Regions from separate parts of the Enterobacter nematophilus genome, predicted to be linked through region 4. Evidence: predicted binding sites of a transcription regulator. Region 4 holds the regulator's gene; each other region holds the start of a gene.
The links. The regulator LexA, encoded in region 4, represses DNA repair genes until DNA is damaged. The targets are predictions, from matches to a motif close to TNCTGTATGTACATACAGNA.
Positions count from the first base shown of each region.

Region 1: a site for LexA is predicted at 2,316-2,335, ahead of umuD (translesion error-prone DNA polymerase V autoproteolytic subunit). Genes of this name have one in related genera too.
Region 2: a site for LexA is predicted at 2,688-2,707, ahead of OSH03_RS04785 (DNA translocase FtsK 4TM domain-containing protein). Genes of this name have one in related genera too.
Region 3: a site for LexA is predicted at 2,081-2,100, ahead of sbmC (DNA gyrase inhibitor SbmC). Genes of this name have one in related genera too.

Region 1 is NZ_JAPKNE010000001.1:500,517-504,729, forward strand. It holds gene OSH03_RS02295 (LysR family transcriptional regulator) at 1-608, shown strand, start outside; gene umuC (translesion error-prone DNA polymerase V subunit UmuC) at 616-1,878, opposite strand; gene umuD (translesion error-prone DNA polymerase V autoproteolytic subunit) at 1,862-2,296, opposite strand; gene OSH03_RS02310 (hypothetical protein) at 2,610-2,810, shown strand; gene OSH03_RS02315 (aldo/keto reductase family oxidoreductase) at 2,857-3,723, opposite strand; gene tcp (methyl-accepting chemotaxis citrate transducer) at 3,867-4,213, shown strand, end outside.
Region 2 is NZ_JAPKNE010000001.1:1,004,283-1,008,495, forward strand. It holds gene OSH03_RS04785 (DNA translocase FtsK 4TM domain-containing protein) at 1-2,610, opposite strand, end outside; gene lrp (leucine-responsive transcriptional regulator Lrp) at 2,746-3,240, opposite strand; gene trxB (thioredoxin-disulfide reductase) at 3,908-4,213, shown strand, end outside.
Region 3 is NZ_JAPKNE010000002.1:341,954-346,166, reverse strand. It holds gene OSH03_RS08290 (DUF496 family protein) at 1-281, opposite strand, end outside; gene OSH03_RS08285 (FUSC family protein) at 441-1,499, opposite strand; gene sbmC (DNA gyrase inhibitor SbmC) at 1,592-2,065, opposite strand; gene dacD (serine-type D-Ala-D-Ala carboxypeptidase DacD) at 2,185-3,351, opposite strand; gene sbcB (exodeoxyribonuclease I) at 3,550-4,213, shown strand, end outside.
Region 4 is NZ_JAPKNE010000010.1:69,779-73,991, reverse strand. It holds gene plsB (glycerol-3-phosphate 1-O-acyltransferase PlsB) at 1-1,345, opposite strand, end outside; gene OSH03_RS19725 (diacylglycerol kinase) at 1,500-1,868, shown strand; gene lexA (transcriptional repressor LexA) at 1,977-2,585, shown strand; gene dinF (MATE family efflux transporter DinF) at 2,649-3,986, shown strand; partial or broken gene OSH03_RS22120 (hypothetical protein) at 3,983-4,057, shown strand; gene OSH03_RS19710 (CsbD family protein) at 4,107-4,213, shown strand, end outside.

The DNA.
Region 1 (4,213 bases), on a different contig from region 4:
TCCAGTTGCCGAGCGGCCTGGGGCAGATCGTCTTGCCGCATTTACTGGAGCTGCAGCGCCTGCATCCAGAATTACATCTGCGGATTTCCCTTGATGACCGCCTTGCCGATCTGGTGACGGAAGGCGTGGACGTCGCGATACGGCTGAGCAGTGAGCCCCCGCAGGCGCATGCGGCTCGCGTGCTGGCGCGTATTGAAGCCGCGCTGTTTGCCTCCCCCGGTTTTCAGGCTGTGCACGACGTGAGCGAGCTGACGACGCTGCCCCATGTGCGGTTTAGCGGCATCCCGCTGGATGCCCCCCTGCGGCTAATCTCTGGTGAAGAAACGATTGCGGTAAACGTGAATACCGTTTTCCGCGCCAACACCAGCGACGCGCTGCTACAGGCGCTGGAGGCCGGGATCGGTATCGGCGGTATGCAGCGACCGCTTGCGGCCAGGCCGCTGCAAACCGGCACGCTGGTGCCGGTACTGCCCGACTGGCGGTTGCCCGATCGCTTCCTCTATGCCGTCTACCCTGACGCCCGCTTTATTCCGCAACGCGTCAGAAAAGCCGTCAGCGTAATCGAGCAACTGCTGATTGAGCGCGCGGAGCATGCCCCCGCAAAATAACCGCTTCCTACCGCGCCACCGGTAAATCCGCGTAACGCGTCGTATAGGCCGGTGACAGCATCTCACGCTTCATCGCCCAGGCTTTCTCAATCCCCTGCCCGGCAAACCAAATCTTCCCTTTGCCGGAATGATTCAGGCTGTCGATCGTCGCCATCAGCGCCGCGCTGTTGGCGCACAGGCGGTTATCGTCAAACAAATTAAGCTGGGCAACGCCGCTGCTGAAAAAGTCTGCCAGCATCACCCCCGCTTTCATATAGCGATATCCGTCAAGCCAGATACGCCCCAGCGCCTCGGTGGCGGCACGGATGATATCGCGCGAATCATTGGTGGGCGTCATCAGGGTGACGGAAGCCTGATTGCCGTAATAAATTTCGTTGTCCGCATGCGGGCTGGTGCGCACAAACACGCTGATAAAGCGGCAGTACTGATGCTCGCCGCGCAGTTTCTCCGCTGCGCGTTCCGCGTAGGCGCAAATGGCCTGATGCATCTCCTCGTATTGCGTTATACGGTGTCCAAACGAACGGCTACAGATAATTTGCTGCTTCGTAGGAGTAAACTCTTCCAGATCGAGGCAGGGCTCACCGCGAAGCTCGCGCGCCGTGCGCTCCATGACCACGTTAAAATGTTTGCGGATGACCCAGGATGACGCTTCCGCCAGCTCCAGCGCCGTGGTTATCCCCATCGCGTTAAGCTTTTTCGTGATGCGTCGGCCTACGCCCCACACCTCCTCCACCGGAACCTTTGCCAGCAGCTTACGCTGCCGTCCTCGATCAGAGAGATCGACCACGCCACGGGTGGCTGACCACCGCTTCGCCGCATAGTTGGCCAGCTTCGCCAGCGTTTTGGTCGGCGCAATCCCGACGCCAACGGTTAAGCCCGTATTTTTAAAAACCTGCGTGCGCATCTGATGGCCGAACGCTTCCAGCGACATGCAGTTGCTGACACCCGAAACGTTTACAAATGCTTCATCGATGGAGTAAATCTCAATGGCCGGCGCGAGATCGGTCAGCGTCTGCATCACCCGGCTGCTGAGATCGGCATACAGCGCATAGTTCGAGCTAAAGACGTAAACCCGTGACGGATAACTCTTCTCTTTGAATTTAAAATAGGGTTCCCCCATTTTTATGCCGAACTGCTTTGCCTCCCGCGACAGCGAAATAATGCAGCCGTCGTTATTGGACACCACCACGATGGGCTTACCCACCAGATCGGGGCGAAACACCCTCTCGCAGGAGGCATAGAAGCTATTCACATCAACCAGCGCGAACATGTTTATGCGTTTTGAGCGTATGAGTGACGACACCGAAGATTTGCAGCTCCTCTTCGGACTGAAAGGCGATCGGCTGATAGCGGGCATTACGCGGCAGCAGCCGCAGAACCGGGCGGGTCTGTAGCTCTTTCACCGTAAACTCGCCGCCGACCGACGCCACAACAATGTCACCGTGTTCGGCATTTAACGAGCGGTCTACCACCAGCAGATCGCCGTCGCTAATCCCCGCGCCGATCATGGAGTCCCCGCTCACTTTGATAAAGTAGGTCGCACTGGGGTGCCTGACTGCCAGCCGGTTAAGATCGAGACGATCCTCCACATAATCCTGCGCAGGGCTTGGAAAACCACAGGCAACGCGCTCAAGATAGAGAGGTAATTCAATATGTTGCTTTGGATGATAAGAAAAGAGAGTGTCCATAAATGCCTTTCCCGCCAGATACTGTATATAAACACAGTATTACGGATTACGGCACAGGATCAAGGTCATTTCCGACAAAGACCGCAAACGCGTTGAAGTTTGAGCGGATTTAATTTAGCAACCTCTTCTGCGGGCGATCGCAGATGGGTTAAGCAAAAGTCATAACCAAGTCATTAATAAACACTTTAAAATCACTTAAAGTTAAAATCAAAAGATCACCAAATCACTATGCAAACACTATTAATTGACTTTTTGATAAGAGTAACGCATATTTCAGGACACGAATTATCAAGACTTTTGGAGGACGTTTTCTATGCCAGCCCGTGACTATCCCGACAAGCGAGTTGCCCGCGGTTTAGCAAAGGAGGCCGATCTCAGGATGTTGAGCGCCCGCATCGAGCCTGACCTGATGGAGTACATCAGAATCACCGCCTTTGAGACGCGAAAAAGCAAGCAGGAGATTGTGGCAGAAGCGTTAGCGCTTCACAGACAGCAAAGTCAATGCGGAGTCTGAGCAGGCAAAGCCTGAAAGTGTCCTTCCGGCTTTGCCCATGCTGTGATTAACCCATCAGAGCATTCAGTTTTTCAAGTGCTTCAGGCGGCAATTGCACCTCTCCCGCCGCGAGGTTTTGCCGCAGATGCGCCACGGATGAAGTGCCGGGGATCAGCAGGATGTTCGGTGAACGTTGCAGCAGCCATGCCAGCGCAACCTGCATCGCCGTTGCGCCCAGGGAATCCGCGACGGCCTGCAGGCCGGTGGACTGCAGCGGCGTGAAGCCTCCCAACGGGAAGAACGGCACATACGCAATCCCCTGCTGCGCCAGTAAATCCACCAGCGCATCGTCGCCGCGGTTCACGATGTTGTACATGTTCTGCACGCAGACGATCTGCACCATCTTCCGCGCTTCCGCCACCTGCGTGGCCGTGACGTTGCTCAGGCCAATGTGGCGCACCAGCCCTTGCTGCTGTAATTCTGCGAGGGTGGTAAGCGGTTCAGCAATCGATCCTTCTGCCGGGCCGTGTGCGCTAAACATGATCCGCAGATTCACCACGTCCAGCACATCCAGCTTCAGGTTGCGCAGGTTGTCATGCACCGCCTTGGTCAGCTCCTGCGCGGAAAAGGCCGGCAGCCAGGCCCCTTTGTCATCGCGACGAGCGCCGATCTTGGTGACGAGGGTGAGATCGTCCCGGTAAGGATGAAGCGCCTCGCAGATCAGCTGGTTCGTCACATGCGGGCCATAAAAATCGCTGGTATCGATATGATTCACACCCGCCGCCACGGCTTCGCGCAGTACGTCCAGCGCGGCCTGTTTATCCTTCGGCGGGCCAAATACGCCCGGCCCGGCAAGCTGCATTGCCCCGTAGCCCAGTCGTTTAACCGTTCGCGTTCCGAGCGCGTACGTCCCGCTTTTATCAATGCTGCTCATGTTAACCTTCCTCATAAAATGATCCGGATTTACAACAGGTTCCTGACCGAAGCCCTAAGTTAAGCGCGAGTTAAATTAAAGTTTAAATTCTATACGACGATAGTATGGGTGTACCTCTGCATCTTTTCTAACGGACGACCGCTATGCTGAAAAATCTGCACGTGATTACCGGAATTATCTTTGCCCTCACCATATTCTGTCTGCTGCAAGTTGTCACGGGAGGGTTGTTCTACTCTGCCGTCAGCAACGATCGCCATAACTTCCAGAACTCCGGCGTGCTGAATGCCCAGCAGGAAAGCCTGAGCGACAGCGTGAACACGCTGGTGAAAACGCGCGTTACCGTCACCCGCGTGGCGATCCGCTACCTGAAGAACCAGCGCGACCCGGCATCCCTTGCCGCGATTAATAAACTGCTTGGCACCGCAGGCGACTCGCTGGCTAAAGCTGAAGCCTATAACAAAGAATGGCAGAAAATGCCGCAGGTTAACGG
Region 2 (4,213 bases), on a different contig from region 4:
CAACACCACGGTCAGTGGGGATGGGTTATCGCGGAACTTGGTGTTATCCAGCACTTCACGCAGGTAAACGGTCTGACGTTTCTTGTTCGGCAGCTCAAGGCCAACGTACGGTTTACCCGGAATCACTTCCACCACACGTACCGCCACGGTCGACAGAGAACGCGCCAGGTCGCGGGACAGGTTAGAAATACGCGCGGCTTTGACGCCCGGCGCCAGGTTCAGTTCGAAACGGGTGATCACAGGACCGGGTGAGTAGTTCACCACATCCGCCTTGATGCGGAAGTCTGCCAGGCGGGCTTCCACCAGACGGGCCATCTGCTCCAGGGCAAACGTATCAACCGGTTCGACTTCAGCCGGTGGCGGCGTCAGCAGATCCAGCGACGGCAGCGGCGTGCTCGGACGCTGCAGCGGACGGCTGTCACCGTTACGCATCAGCAGCGGGTGAATGAGGCTCTCCTGCGGCTGTGGCGCTGGCTGCTGGAACTGCGGCGGCTGTTGTTGTGGCTGCTGCGGTTGCGCATACGGCTGCTGAACAGGTTGCTGCGGCTGCGCGTATGTCTGTGCCTGCGGCGCTGGCTGCTGGCGCACAGGCTCTGCTTCCGGCATCACGCTTGGGGTGAACAGAGGTTCGCTCGGGCCATCATCCACCAGATCTTTCATCGGCGAGAACTTGAAATCCGATAATGAGAACGGGTTCGCGCCAGCAGGCTGTTCACCGGAGTAACGCTGCTGCTGGGTTGCCGCGAACTGACGCGCTAATTCGGCTTCAGCCGCGTCATCTTCGTCTTCCAGCATCGGTTCATCGTGCTGATAGTCTTCACCGTAGCGCTGATTCTGCTGCGCGGCGAACTGGCGGGCCAGCTCGTCCTGCTGCATTTCATCAGCGTCATCCTCGTAGTCCGTCTCACGCGCTTTTTCTTCGGCCATCCGCTGGGAAGGCAGCTTGATCCCATAGGAGGCAAGCTCACGACGGGTTGGAACGCGGACGCGGTTAGGGCGAGGCAGCTGCGGACCAATTCCCTCTTTTACCTGAGGACGCGGCGCACCGCCCGTTGCCAGGCTAAAGACAGGTGCCGCCGCCGCTGCGGCCGCGGTAGCCTGCTTCACGCTTTCCGCTACGGGGGCAACAGCAGGCGTCGGGTCGACCGGAGGAACCGAAACAGACGGGGCTTTTGGAGCAGGTTCCTGCACCGGTTCAGGCACAGGCTGATACCATGCCGCCAGCTGCTCGCGCTCACGAGCCCGGCGTTCTTCAACTTCTTCAAAGTAGTACATTGGCGGACGAGACGGTTTCACCTCTTCCACCACCTCAGGTTCAGGCTGAGGCTCGACATAAGGCTGCACAGGTTCAACCGGTTCAGGCACGTACTCCTGATACGGCTGGGCCACAGGCTGCTCATACTGCTGCGGTTCATACTCAGGTTGCGGCGGCTGGTAAGGCTGCTGCCACTGCTCCTGCTGCACAGGGATATAGCTTTCTGGTTCAGGGGCGATAACAGGCTCCGGCGTGTGGATACCCGGCGCGGTCTGCCACGCAACCTGAGGCTGCTGAATAGCGGATTCCGGAGGCGGAACCGGCGCGGATGGCATCACGGCTTCGACAGGCGCGGCATACGCCTGGGCTGCTGTCGTTGCGGCTGCGGCCGCGGCAACCGGCGCGGTAACGGTATGGCCGTTAAGCAGCGGATCGTATTCATCGAAATCACCCGGCATCGCACGGTTGCCGGAGAAAAGCACATCATCAGGATCTACTGCGTTACCCGCTGCGCGGTACTCCACCTGCTCGTCTTCATCCATACGCTTACCGGAGAAGAGCGCCGCATCGGTTTTACGTCCAAGCGGGTTAGCAAATTTCTCAGCAACGCGCTGGCGACGCGCCAGGGCACCGCGCAGAATACGGGCACGACGAGATTCACGACGCTGCACCGGGGCATCGTCTTCCTCTTCGTACTCGTCTTCATATTCTTCTTCATCGACCCACGTGTCGTCGCGGCGGGTACGGTTGCTCGCGAAAGTCAGGATCGTAAGAATAAAGCTGCCGATCTTCTCGGCAATGCTCACCCATGACCAGCCGGTAAACAGCGTCAGCCCGGCCGCCCAGATGCAGAGCAGCGCCAGCGTGCCGCCGCTGCTGTGAAGCATCGGCTGTAGCGCAGAGCTCAGCAGGCTGCCAATCACCCCACCGGAGGCAAAGTACCAGATATCATCGGCGTTAATCGCCGCCAGCCCGCAGGAGGTGAGGATCAGTGCCAGCGCGCCAATCAGGCGCAGGGAAACCGCGAAATAGTCGATGTAATCATCGTTCTGACGATGACGCCATGCAAACCAGCATCCGCCAATAATAATGACGGGAATGGTGTAGGCCATCACACCGAAAATGAAAAAGAGCGTGTCCGCAAGCCAGGCTCCGGGTACGCCGCCTAAATTATGAATAGGCTCATGCCACGCGGTTTGCGACCAGCTGGGATCGGAGGGGTTGAAACTGAGTAAGGCTGCCATCAGCCAGACGGCAAAAAGGGCAATAACGATCAGCAAAGCCTCGAGGAGACGACGTCCGCTGCTTAGCTTCGATAGTGTGACTTCTTTGTCTTCAGTGTATTCCTGGCTCAAGAAAGGCTCTCCAGGTATCAGGCATATCCTGCCTGTTTGCTAAAACGGACAACAGCGCCGGGGCTCCCCGGCACTGTTGCTGTATGGATTAACAGGAGTGTAATCAAACTACGCTGATTTTGCACCTGTTCCGTGTTAGCGCGTCTTAATAACCAGACGATTGCTCTGTTTGACCTCTTCCATCACCACATAGGTACGGGTGTCGTTCACGCCTGGCAGACGCAGCAGGGTTTCCCCCAGCAGCTTACGGTAGGCGGACATATCAGGCACACGGGTTTTCAACAGGTAGTCGAAATCACCGGACACCAGATGACACTCTTGAATTTCTTCAAGTTTTTGTACAGCGGCGTTAAATTGCTCAAACACATCCGGCGCACCACGATTCAGAGTAATCTCAACAAATACCAGAAGTGAGGCATCCAGATAATGCGGGTTCAGCAGAGCCGTATAGCCCTGAATAAAACCCTGTCTTTCCAGTCGGCGCACACGCTCAAGGCACGGCGTCGGGGAAAGTCCCACACGTTTTGAAAGCTCGACGTTGGAAATACGCCCATCCTTTTGCAATTCATTAAGAATGTTACGATCGATACGGTCGAGATCTTTGCCAGGGCGCTTCTTGCTATCTACCATTATTATTGTCTCTCTGTATTCCTTCCCTACTCCTGCCTGGACCCTGTGCACATCACTGTTCAGAGCCTGTACCCGTTAGTCATCACATCGCCTGGTTATGTATTATATCCGTCATACTTCAAGTTGCCTGTGCGTTGGCTTTCCTCGCTCACCCCAGTCACGTACTTATGTACGCTCCAGGGGATTCGCTGCGTCGCCGCCTTCATGCAACTCGAATTATTAGGCTATAGACGCGATGCGGATTCGGGTTCTGTTGGTAAGAAGACCGCTGCCCGAAGGCTGTCACCGACATCACGTATGGCGTCTGTCCACGCCATGCGTAGATTTCACTGACACGGTAAAAATGGCATTTACGTGCATGCCTATGCGGCATACGGTTAACGCGGTTTTTTTCTTCCTTGAATGTTTTCGCAAATGCGCAGGGGATTGTCAAAGCAAAACATCGTTTTTTAGTACAAGATGCCGGATATTCATTACGGGGGGGTATTAATCCTCATTTTACTGCCTTATAAACGAGCGGTTTTCAGTAGAAAACGTGATGTAACGGCGCTAGATTCATCGGGCGCAGCTATTGCATATATCGAAAGCAAAATCCCAGTGCTCTTTTTTTACGGCAACAAATTCCCTACAATCCAGCCCATTGCCTGCCAACAACAATGGGGATCTCATGGGCACGACCAAACACAGTAAGTTGTTAATCCTTGGTTCTGGACCTGCGGGATATACCGCGGCGGTCTATGCTGCACGTGCAAACCTGCAGCCGGTACTGATCACAGGCATGGAAAAAGGCGGTCAGCTGACCACCACCACGGAAGTGGAAAACTGGCCGGGCGACCCGAACGACCTGACCGGGCCGCTGCTGATGGAACGCATGCACGAGCATGCTGCTAAATTCGAAACCGAAATCCTGTTCGACCACATCAACAAGGTCGACCTGCAAAACCGTCCGTTCCGACTGACGGGCGACAGCGGC
Region 3 (4,213 bases), on a different contig from region 4:
GAGATGTCGCGACGCTCTTTGGACAGCTCGGCATTTTTGATGATGTAGTCATCAACGCGGTCTTCATAGTCGCTCTTCATGCTGGCGATGATGCCCTGAATAGCTTCAACGCTCATGCCCGGCTTGATGTAGTCGCTCAGGTTGTCGAGCAGCAGAACACGTTTCTGGTTGTCACGGATCTTCTTCTCAACGTCCTGAATTTCACGCTGCAGTTTGTTTTTGCGGCGGAACAGGCGGACGAATTCCAGAACATCCTGGAACGAAGGCTTGATAGTTTCCATTTTATACACCCCTGATAATGTGAGATTCGGATTCGTTAAAGCAACCGTTGTAACAATAACCTTACTGACAGCGGCTGCGAATGACAATGGCTATATCGTTTAAAGCTATCATAACCCCAATTGCTGCTGAATCGAAGCAGCAGGCGTCACATCCGCGTTTTATTTGCGCAGCGCCCGACAAATCAGGTGCGATAGCAGCTCAAGCTGTCGCGCAAGCTCCAGGCTCAGCCAGACATAGCCATGAATGGGCGTTTCCGCCACGTTATCGCCCTGCCGCTCGTTGATTAACTGCTTCAGTTCCGCCACGATTTCGTTGAGACGCTCGCTGTTCGCCAGCACGGGCTGCGGGTTGCCTTCATAGAGCGCATGGGCGATGGTCAGCAGGGTTTGCTGCGTCATCATCTGCGTCTCTTTGAGGGTCTGGGCGTTGAGCATCAACAGATGGCTGGGGCGCGTGGCCCAGTGCGCGTTGATTTGCAGTTCAAGCATGCACACCAGATTGCGGCTGACCGTCTGGATAGCTTCGAAAATCGCTTTCTGAATATGGGTCTCTTTACTGGCTGGTACTATCAGGCCGCGCATTTTGACCACGTCGTTGAGGATGGTTTGCAGATGCTTTTCCAGCCGGGGACGCTCAACCAGATTCGGTGAAAACCCCGCCTGGTAGACGCGGTTAAACGCCGTGACGTAGTTAGCCATCTGGATACGCCAGTGCAGAAAAGCGCGCTGCGGCCAGATGCCGGTAAACAGCATGGCGAGCAGCGAGCCCAGAATAACATCTCCGCTTCGCCACAGCGCCGTGGTCATATCCCCGGCGGGCGCGCCGACCACGACCGCAAGGGTGATACCAATCAGCAGCGCCTGATAAGGCCGTTTGCCCAGCGCCAGCCAGCCGCACAGGAACATGGCGGCACCGCACCATGCCAGCATCACCGGAAATGAGATGAGCTCCAGCTTCAGGGCAATAAGCCCCAGGGCAGAGCCAAGAACGGTTCCGCCAATGCGCTCGAAGGCGCGCGGGACAACGTTTCCCCAAAATGAGATAGGCCCCATCACCACCACCAGCGTGATAAGCGGCCACGTACCTTCAGGTATATCCAGCAACCGGACCAGTACAAAGGTCAACACGAACGCCAGCGCGATGCGACACCCGTGCACCACGCGGTAATGTTTATATAAGCGAATTTCAAAAGGGGTTAATGATTTGTCGGGACGCACACCCGCTCTCCAGCAACACGGCAAATCACAATTGTACTGTGTTTTCAGCCGGGCGGATCGCTCCCGGCTTAAAAACCCTTCATTAAGCAGGCTTAAACCGTTTTGTGCTCTACCGCGATAAACATTTCGATATCCCAGTAGCCGTCCGCGTTGCCATCGTTGAGATAGCGTTCGAAGCAGGGCTTAAGCGCCATCTGGTATTTATTATCCTGCAGTAAAGAATTAAAGAACTGATACCACGGGGTCGCAAAGTCGTAGTTTTCCACGCGCGCCGTCGCCACGGCATAATCACCAGCCGCGATTTCCGTCATCATCACCCCTTCGCTGTTTTCCGGGATGACAAAATCATCCGGTACCGTAACGGCCGTATCGCAGCGCAGTTTTTCTGCCGGAATCTCATCGGGATTATCGTAATAGACCGCCACCCACTCCAGCGGCTCAATGTGACGCCCGTCCACCCACATGACCAGCTGTTCAAAGCCCTGCTTGACCGTTTTTTCCCACGGCCCTACAAGATGAAAACCCGCAATCTTACGTTTCTGTTGCTGCGTGATGCTGTAGTCCATGCTGCCTCCGATTATCACTGTATATTTATACACTATAAAGCAGGATTTCTATTACCGGCAAACGAGGAGTGTTTATTATGTGAGCAGACTCGCAACCCTGCCAGTCTGCCCATCAGCGGTTACAGCGTGTGGTGAAGATAATCGCTCAGGCGTGAGAATACGCCGCCCTTATCAACGGCTTCCAGAGTGACCAGAGGCCAGTGCGCCACGACCTTGTCGCGGTCATAGAGCTGGATCTCCCCGACCCGCTGATGCGCGGCAATCGGCGCTTCCAGCTCTTTTTTATCCAGAACGTATTTAGCCTTGATGTTCTGCACTTCTGCTTTCGGTAACGCCAGCCAGAAGTCCTGATCCGTACCCAGATTTACCTGTTCTTTATCGCCGTACCAGATACGCTCTGTCCCCACTTTTTTACCGTTATGCAGGATCTGCACCGTATCGAAGTTCTGTTGTCCCCAGTGCAGTAGCTTACGCGCCTGGTCCTCGCGCCCTTTCGGGCTGTCCGCGCCCATCACCACCGCAATCAAACGACGCTGGCCGTCCACCGCGGAGGCAATAAGGTTAAAGCCTGCGCCTGAGGTGTGCCCCGTTTTCAGGCCGTCCACGTTCATGGTTTTGTCCCACAGCAGGCCGTTACGGTTTTGCTGGGTGATGCCGTTCCAGGTGAGGCTCTTTTCGCTGTACATATGGTAAAACTCTGGCTCACCGTGAATGATGGCCCGGGAGAGCACGGCCAGGTCATAGGCCGAGCTGTGCTGGCCCGGCGCGTCCAGACCGTGGACGGTTTCAAAGTGCGTATCGCGCAGGTTCAGCTTCTGCACGTAGTCGTTCATCATCTTCACAAACTGCGGCTGCCCGCCCGCCACGTGGTCGGCCAGCGCCACGCAGGCATCGTTGCCGGAATCGACAATCAGACCGCGGCTTAAGTCACGCACGGTGACGCGATCGCCCTCTTTCAGGAACATCAGCGACGAACCGTCAAAAACCGGGTTGCCCTTTGCCCACGCGTCCCGACCTACTGTGACAATGTCATCCGGCGTAATGCGATGGCTGTCAATGGCCCGATCGACCACATAGCCCGTCATCAGCTTGGTGAGGCTCGCCGGATTACGTTGCTGATGTTCGTTGCCCGCCGTTAAAATTTGACCAGTTGTGTAATCCATCAGCACCCATGACCCCGCCTGAATGGCCGGAGGCTGCGGCGAAAAATCCAGTGGTTCGGCCGCAAAGGCAGATGAGATACTCGAAGCGAGTAAAGAAACAGCAATAAACAGACGGCGTTTCAACGGTATATCCTCAGGTCATTAAAAATCGATGACCTTTTTACGGGAGTTCTGGTGTCGTTACCTGGCTTAATTGCAAAAAAATGTGACAGAACGCAGGTTTTCCGCGGAAGCTGTCTCGCAAATTTGCGCCGCGGCGGCGCTTTTTATTCGGTCTGACCCGCACGATCGTTTACCATAGTGACGTCATTTTTTAACAGGATGGTATTACTGGTGTCTGACTCTGCCGCACGCCCGACTTTTTTATTCCACGACTACGAAACCTTTGGCACCCATCCGGCGCTGGACCGGCCGGCGCAGTTTGCCGCCATCCGTACCGACGACGAATTCAACATTATTGGCGAACCCGAGGTTTTTTACTGTAAGCCTGCTGATGACTACCTGCCGCAGCCTGGCGCGGTGATGGTCACCGGGATCACACCGCAGGAAGCGCGGGAAAAAGGCGTTAACGAAGCAGAGTTCGCCCGCCGCATCCACGATCTGTTTACCGTTCCCAATACCTGCGTGGTCGGTTACAACAACATCCGTTTTGACGATGAAGTGACGCGCAATATCTTCTATCGCAATTTCTACGATCCGTACGCCTGGAGCTGGCAGAACCGCAATTCACGCTGGGATCTGCTCGACATCATGCGCGCCTGTTATGCCCTGCGCCCTGAAGGCATCAACTGGCCGGAAAATGAGGAAGGGCTGACCAGCTTCCGGCTGGAACACCTGACGCGAGCCAACGGCATCGAGCACAGTAATGCCCACGACGCGATGGCAGACGTTTATGCCACCATTGCCATGGCGAAGCTGGTGAAAACCGCACAGCCCCGGCTATTTGAATATCTGCTGAGCCACCGCAGCAAGCAGAAGCTCATGA
Region 4 (4,213 bases):
GGCTCTCTTTCTCTTTGGTCGCACCACGCAGCTCTTTGGCGTACGTGCCCACTTCCATCACGTGCTCATAGCCAATGTAAATTGGCACCAGCGTAATCGGACGGGTTCCTCCGCGCAGCATCGCCTGAATGGTCATCGACAGCGTGCCGGTCTTCGGATCGAGCAAACGACCGGTACGGGAACGACCACCCTCCACGAAGTACTCTACGGAATAGCCGCGGCTGAACAGCTCGCCGAGATACTCGCGGAACACGGTGGAGTAGAGCTTGTTGCCCTTAAAGGTACGACGAATAAAGAACGCACCCAGGCGGCGGAAGATCGGGCCTGCTGGCCAGAAGTTCAGGTTAATACCGGCGGCAATGTGCGGCGGTACCAGCCCCTGATGATAGAGCACATAGGAGAGAAGCAGGTAGTCCATGTGGCTGCGGTGGCAGGGGACATAGACAATCTCATGGCCGTCGTGCGCCAGCTGCCGCACACGTTCGGCGTTATGCACGTTGATGCCCTGATACAGGCGGTTCCAGGTAAAGCCGAGAATACGATCGGAAAGACGAATCATCTCGTAAGAGAAGTTCGCTGCGATCTCTTCCATCAGCGCAATGGCGTTCTGCTGGGCTTTCTCATGGGAAATTTTCTTGCTGCGCGCTTCGTCTTCAACGGCGCGAGCAATCGCTTTAGAGGCCAGCAGCTTGTTGAACAGGTCCTGACGCGCAGGGAGACGCGGTCCTACGGCCGCCAGGCGCTGACGGGCGAAGTGCATACGCGCCACGCGCGCCAGTTTTTGCGCGATGATCTTGTCCGTGCCGTGCTCGTCCGCCATTCGGCGAAGGGAGACGGAAGGGGAGAAGCGCACAAAGCTGTCGCGTCCCAGCCAGGAGACCGCGAAGAACTTCTGGATGCCGTTAAGCATGCGCAGCGGCGGGTTCTCTTCGCCTTTTTCGCGGCCCGGACGGCGACCAAACATCACCGATACCGGCACCATCTGTACATCCAGGTCAGGATTGCTGCGGTGCAGGTCGAGATAGTCGTGGAACAGCTTGATGGACTCTTCTTTCGGCGTGTAATAGGTGAACACGCGCGGCCCACCGTGGATGAACACGTAGCGCGGCAGCAAAGTGCCGTCAACTTCCAGCGGTTCAAGAGGGTCGGGTAAATCATGCGCCAGACACTGGGCGCGAAGCGTTAGCAGGTCCGCCTTCGAGTTATAAGGCAAAACGTACATAATAGGGCGCGACGTATCGAGCCCCAGTTCCAGCGCGGGTTCTGCTGGGATAGACTTGCTTTTTACCAGTATGCTTAATGGTAAATTAAGTAATTTGTAGTAAATTCGTGGCCAGCCGGACATAAACGATGTAAAGCCTCTGGTTAATAATGCAATTGCGGCGCAAGGATAACAGAAAGCGCGCAAAATTTCTGTTGTTACCCGTCATACTTCAGGCGGCAGCGAAACGCGCTTCAGCCCCTGTTACTGACGCTCTTTTTTAAAAAAGGTTCTTTTAATGGCCAATAATACCACTGGGTTAACGCGTATCATCAAAGCTGCCGGCTATTCGTGGAAAGGTTTCCGTGCCGCCTGGGTTAATGAAGCTGCTTTTCGCCAGGAAGGTGTCGCCGCTATCGTCGCGGTTATCATCGCCTGTTTCCTTGATGTAGATGCCATTACCCGCGTGCTTCTCATCGGTTCCGTACTTCTGGTGATGATAGTGGAAATTCTCAATAGCGCTATTGAGGCTGTGGTCGACCGGATCGGCTCTGATTTCCACGAGCTCTCTGGCCGCGCGAAAGATATGGGCTCTGCCGCTGTGCTGCTGGCGATTATCACAGCAGCCATTACCTGGGTCACGCTGCTTTGGTCACATTTCCGATGAGCCTCGAGGAATAATTAAGTCCCTGGTTTTTTGTGCAGTTTTTGGTTCCAAAATCGCCTTTGACTGTATATACTCACAGCATAACTGTATATACACCCAGGGGGCGGAATGAAAGCATTAACGACCAGGCAGCAAGAGGTGTTTGATCTCATTCGGGATCATATCGGCCAGACGGGTATGCCACCCACGCGTGCGGAAATCGCGCAGCGTCTGGGCTTCCGTTCTCCGAATGCTGCCGAGGAACACCTGAAAGCGCTGGCGCGTAAGGGTGTAATTGAGATTGTGTCAGGCGCGTCGCGTGGTATCCGCCTGCTGGTGGAAGAAGAGACGGGCATTCCGCTGATTGGCCGCGTTGCCGCAGGTGAACCGCTGCTGGCACAACAGCATATAGAAGGTCACTACCAGGTCGATCCTGGTATGTTCAAGCCGAGCGCTGATTTCCTGCTGCGCGTTAGCGGGATGTCGATGAAAGACATCGGCATTCTTGATGGCGACCTGCTGGCCGTTCACAAAACGCAGGATGTGCGAAACGGCCAGGTGGTGGTTGCGCGCATTGATGACGAAGTGACCGTTAAACGCCTGAAAAAACAGGGTAACACCGTTCAGCTGTTGCCTGAAAACAACGAGTTCACCCCGATTGTGGTCGACCTCCGCGAACAGAGCTTCTCTATTGAAGGTCTGGCGGTTGGCGTGATTCGCAACGGCGAATGGCTGTAATCTCTTCCTGACAGGCTACGCTTCCGCTGTAGCCTGCTTCATTTTCCATTCCCGGTATTTCTCATGTCACTGCTGACGGCATCTGATAAGGCATTGTGGCGTCTTGCCCTGCCGATGATTTTCTCCAATATCACCGTGCCCTTGCTGGGTCTGGTCGATACGGCCGTTATTGGTCATCTCGATTCCCCTGTTTATCTTGGCGGCGTGGCGATTGGCGCGACGGCAACCAGCTTCCTGTTTATGCTGCTGCTGTTTTTACGTATGAGCACTACCGGGCTCACGGCACAGGCGTATGGTGCGAAAGACCCGTTACGTCTGGCGCGTGCGCTGGTGCAGCCGCTGATCCTGGCGCTAGGCGCGGGGATGTTGATTGTTTTACTGCGCACGCCCCTGATTGACCTTGCGCTCCATGTTGTTGGCGGTAGTGAGGCGGTACTGGAGCAGGCGCGTCGCTTCCTGGAAATCCGCTGGCTCAGCGCGCCCGCTTCGCTGGCAAACCTGGTTCTGCTGGGGTGGCTACTGGGCGTGCAGTACGCCCGTGCGCCAGTGATTTTGCTGGTCGTGGGAAACCTTCTCAACATTGTGCTCGATCTCTGGCTGGTGATGGGACTGCATATGGACGTGCGCGGGGCGGCGCTGGCGACGGCGATTGCCGAATACGGAACATTTTTCATTGGCTTGTGGATGGTCTGGCGCGTGCTGGCGATGCGCGGGATCTCCCTTGCGCTGCTCAAAAACGCATGGCGCGGCAATATCCGCAGGCTGCTGGCGCTCAACCGTGACATCATGCTGCGCTCGCTGCTGCTGCAGCTCTGTTTCGGCGCGCTGACGGTTTTTGGTGCCCGTCTTGGGCCCGAGATCGTCGCGGTGAATGCGGTCCTGATGACATTACTGACCTTTACCGCCTACGCGCTGGACGGCTTCGCCTATGCCGTTGAGGCGCATTCCGGGCAGGCGTACGGTGCGCGGGAAGGTGGGCAGCTTCGGGATGTCTGGCGAGCAGCCTGTCGACAAGCGGGACTGGTGGCGCTGGCGTTTGCACTGATTTACGCCTGTTTTGGCCGTGACATTATTGCATTACTCACTTCGTTACCGGCTTTACGCGAACTGGCGGACCACTACATCGTCTGGCAGGTGATCTTGCCGGTGGTGGGCGTCTGGTGCTATCTGCTGGACGGCATGTTTATCGGTGCAACGCGCGGGGCGGAGATGCGTAACAGTATGGCGGTCGCGGCGGCGGGGTTTGGTTTGACGCTGCTGACGCTTCCCTGGCTGGGTAATCACGGTTTGTGGCTGGCGCTTGCGGTATTCCTCTCCCTGCGCGGCCTGTCGCTTGCCTTTATCTGGCATCGGCACTGGCAAAATAATACCTGGCTTCCCTCCCGTCACGATATATCGTGACGGTTAAAGATTCCGAATATGAAATTAACCGCCGAATCCTTAGCTACAATTATTATCACGTCCAGCAGAAAAGAACGTAACGGACGTTACGACCCGACGCTTAACTAAGAGGACACGATGATGAATAAAGACGAAATCGGCGGCAACTGGAAGCAGTTCAAAGGTAAAGCGAAAGAACAGTGGGGTAAGCTGACTGATGACGATATGACCGTCATTGAAGGCAAACG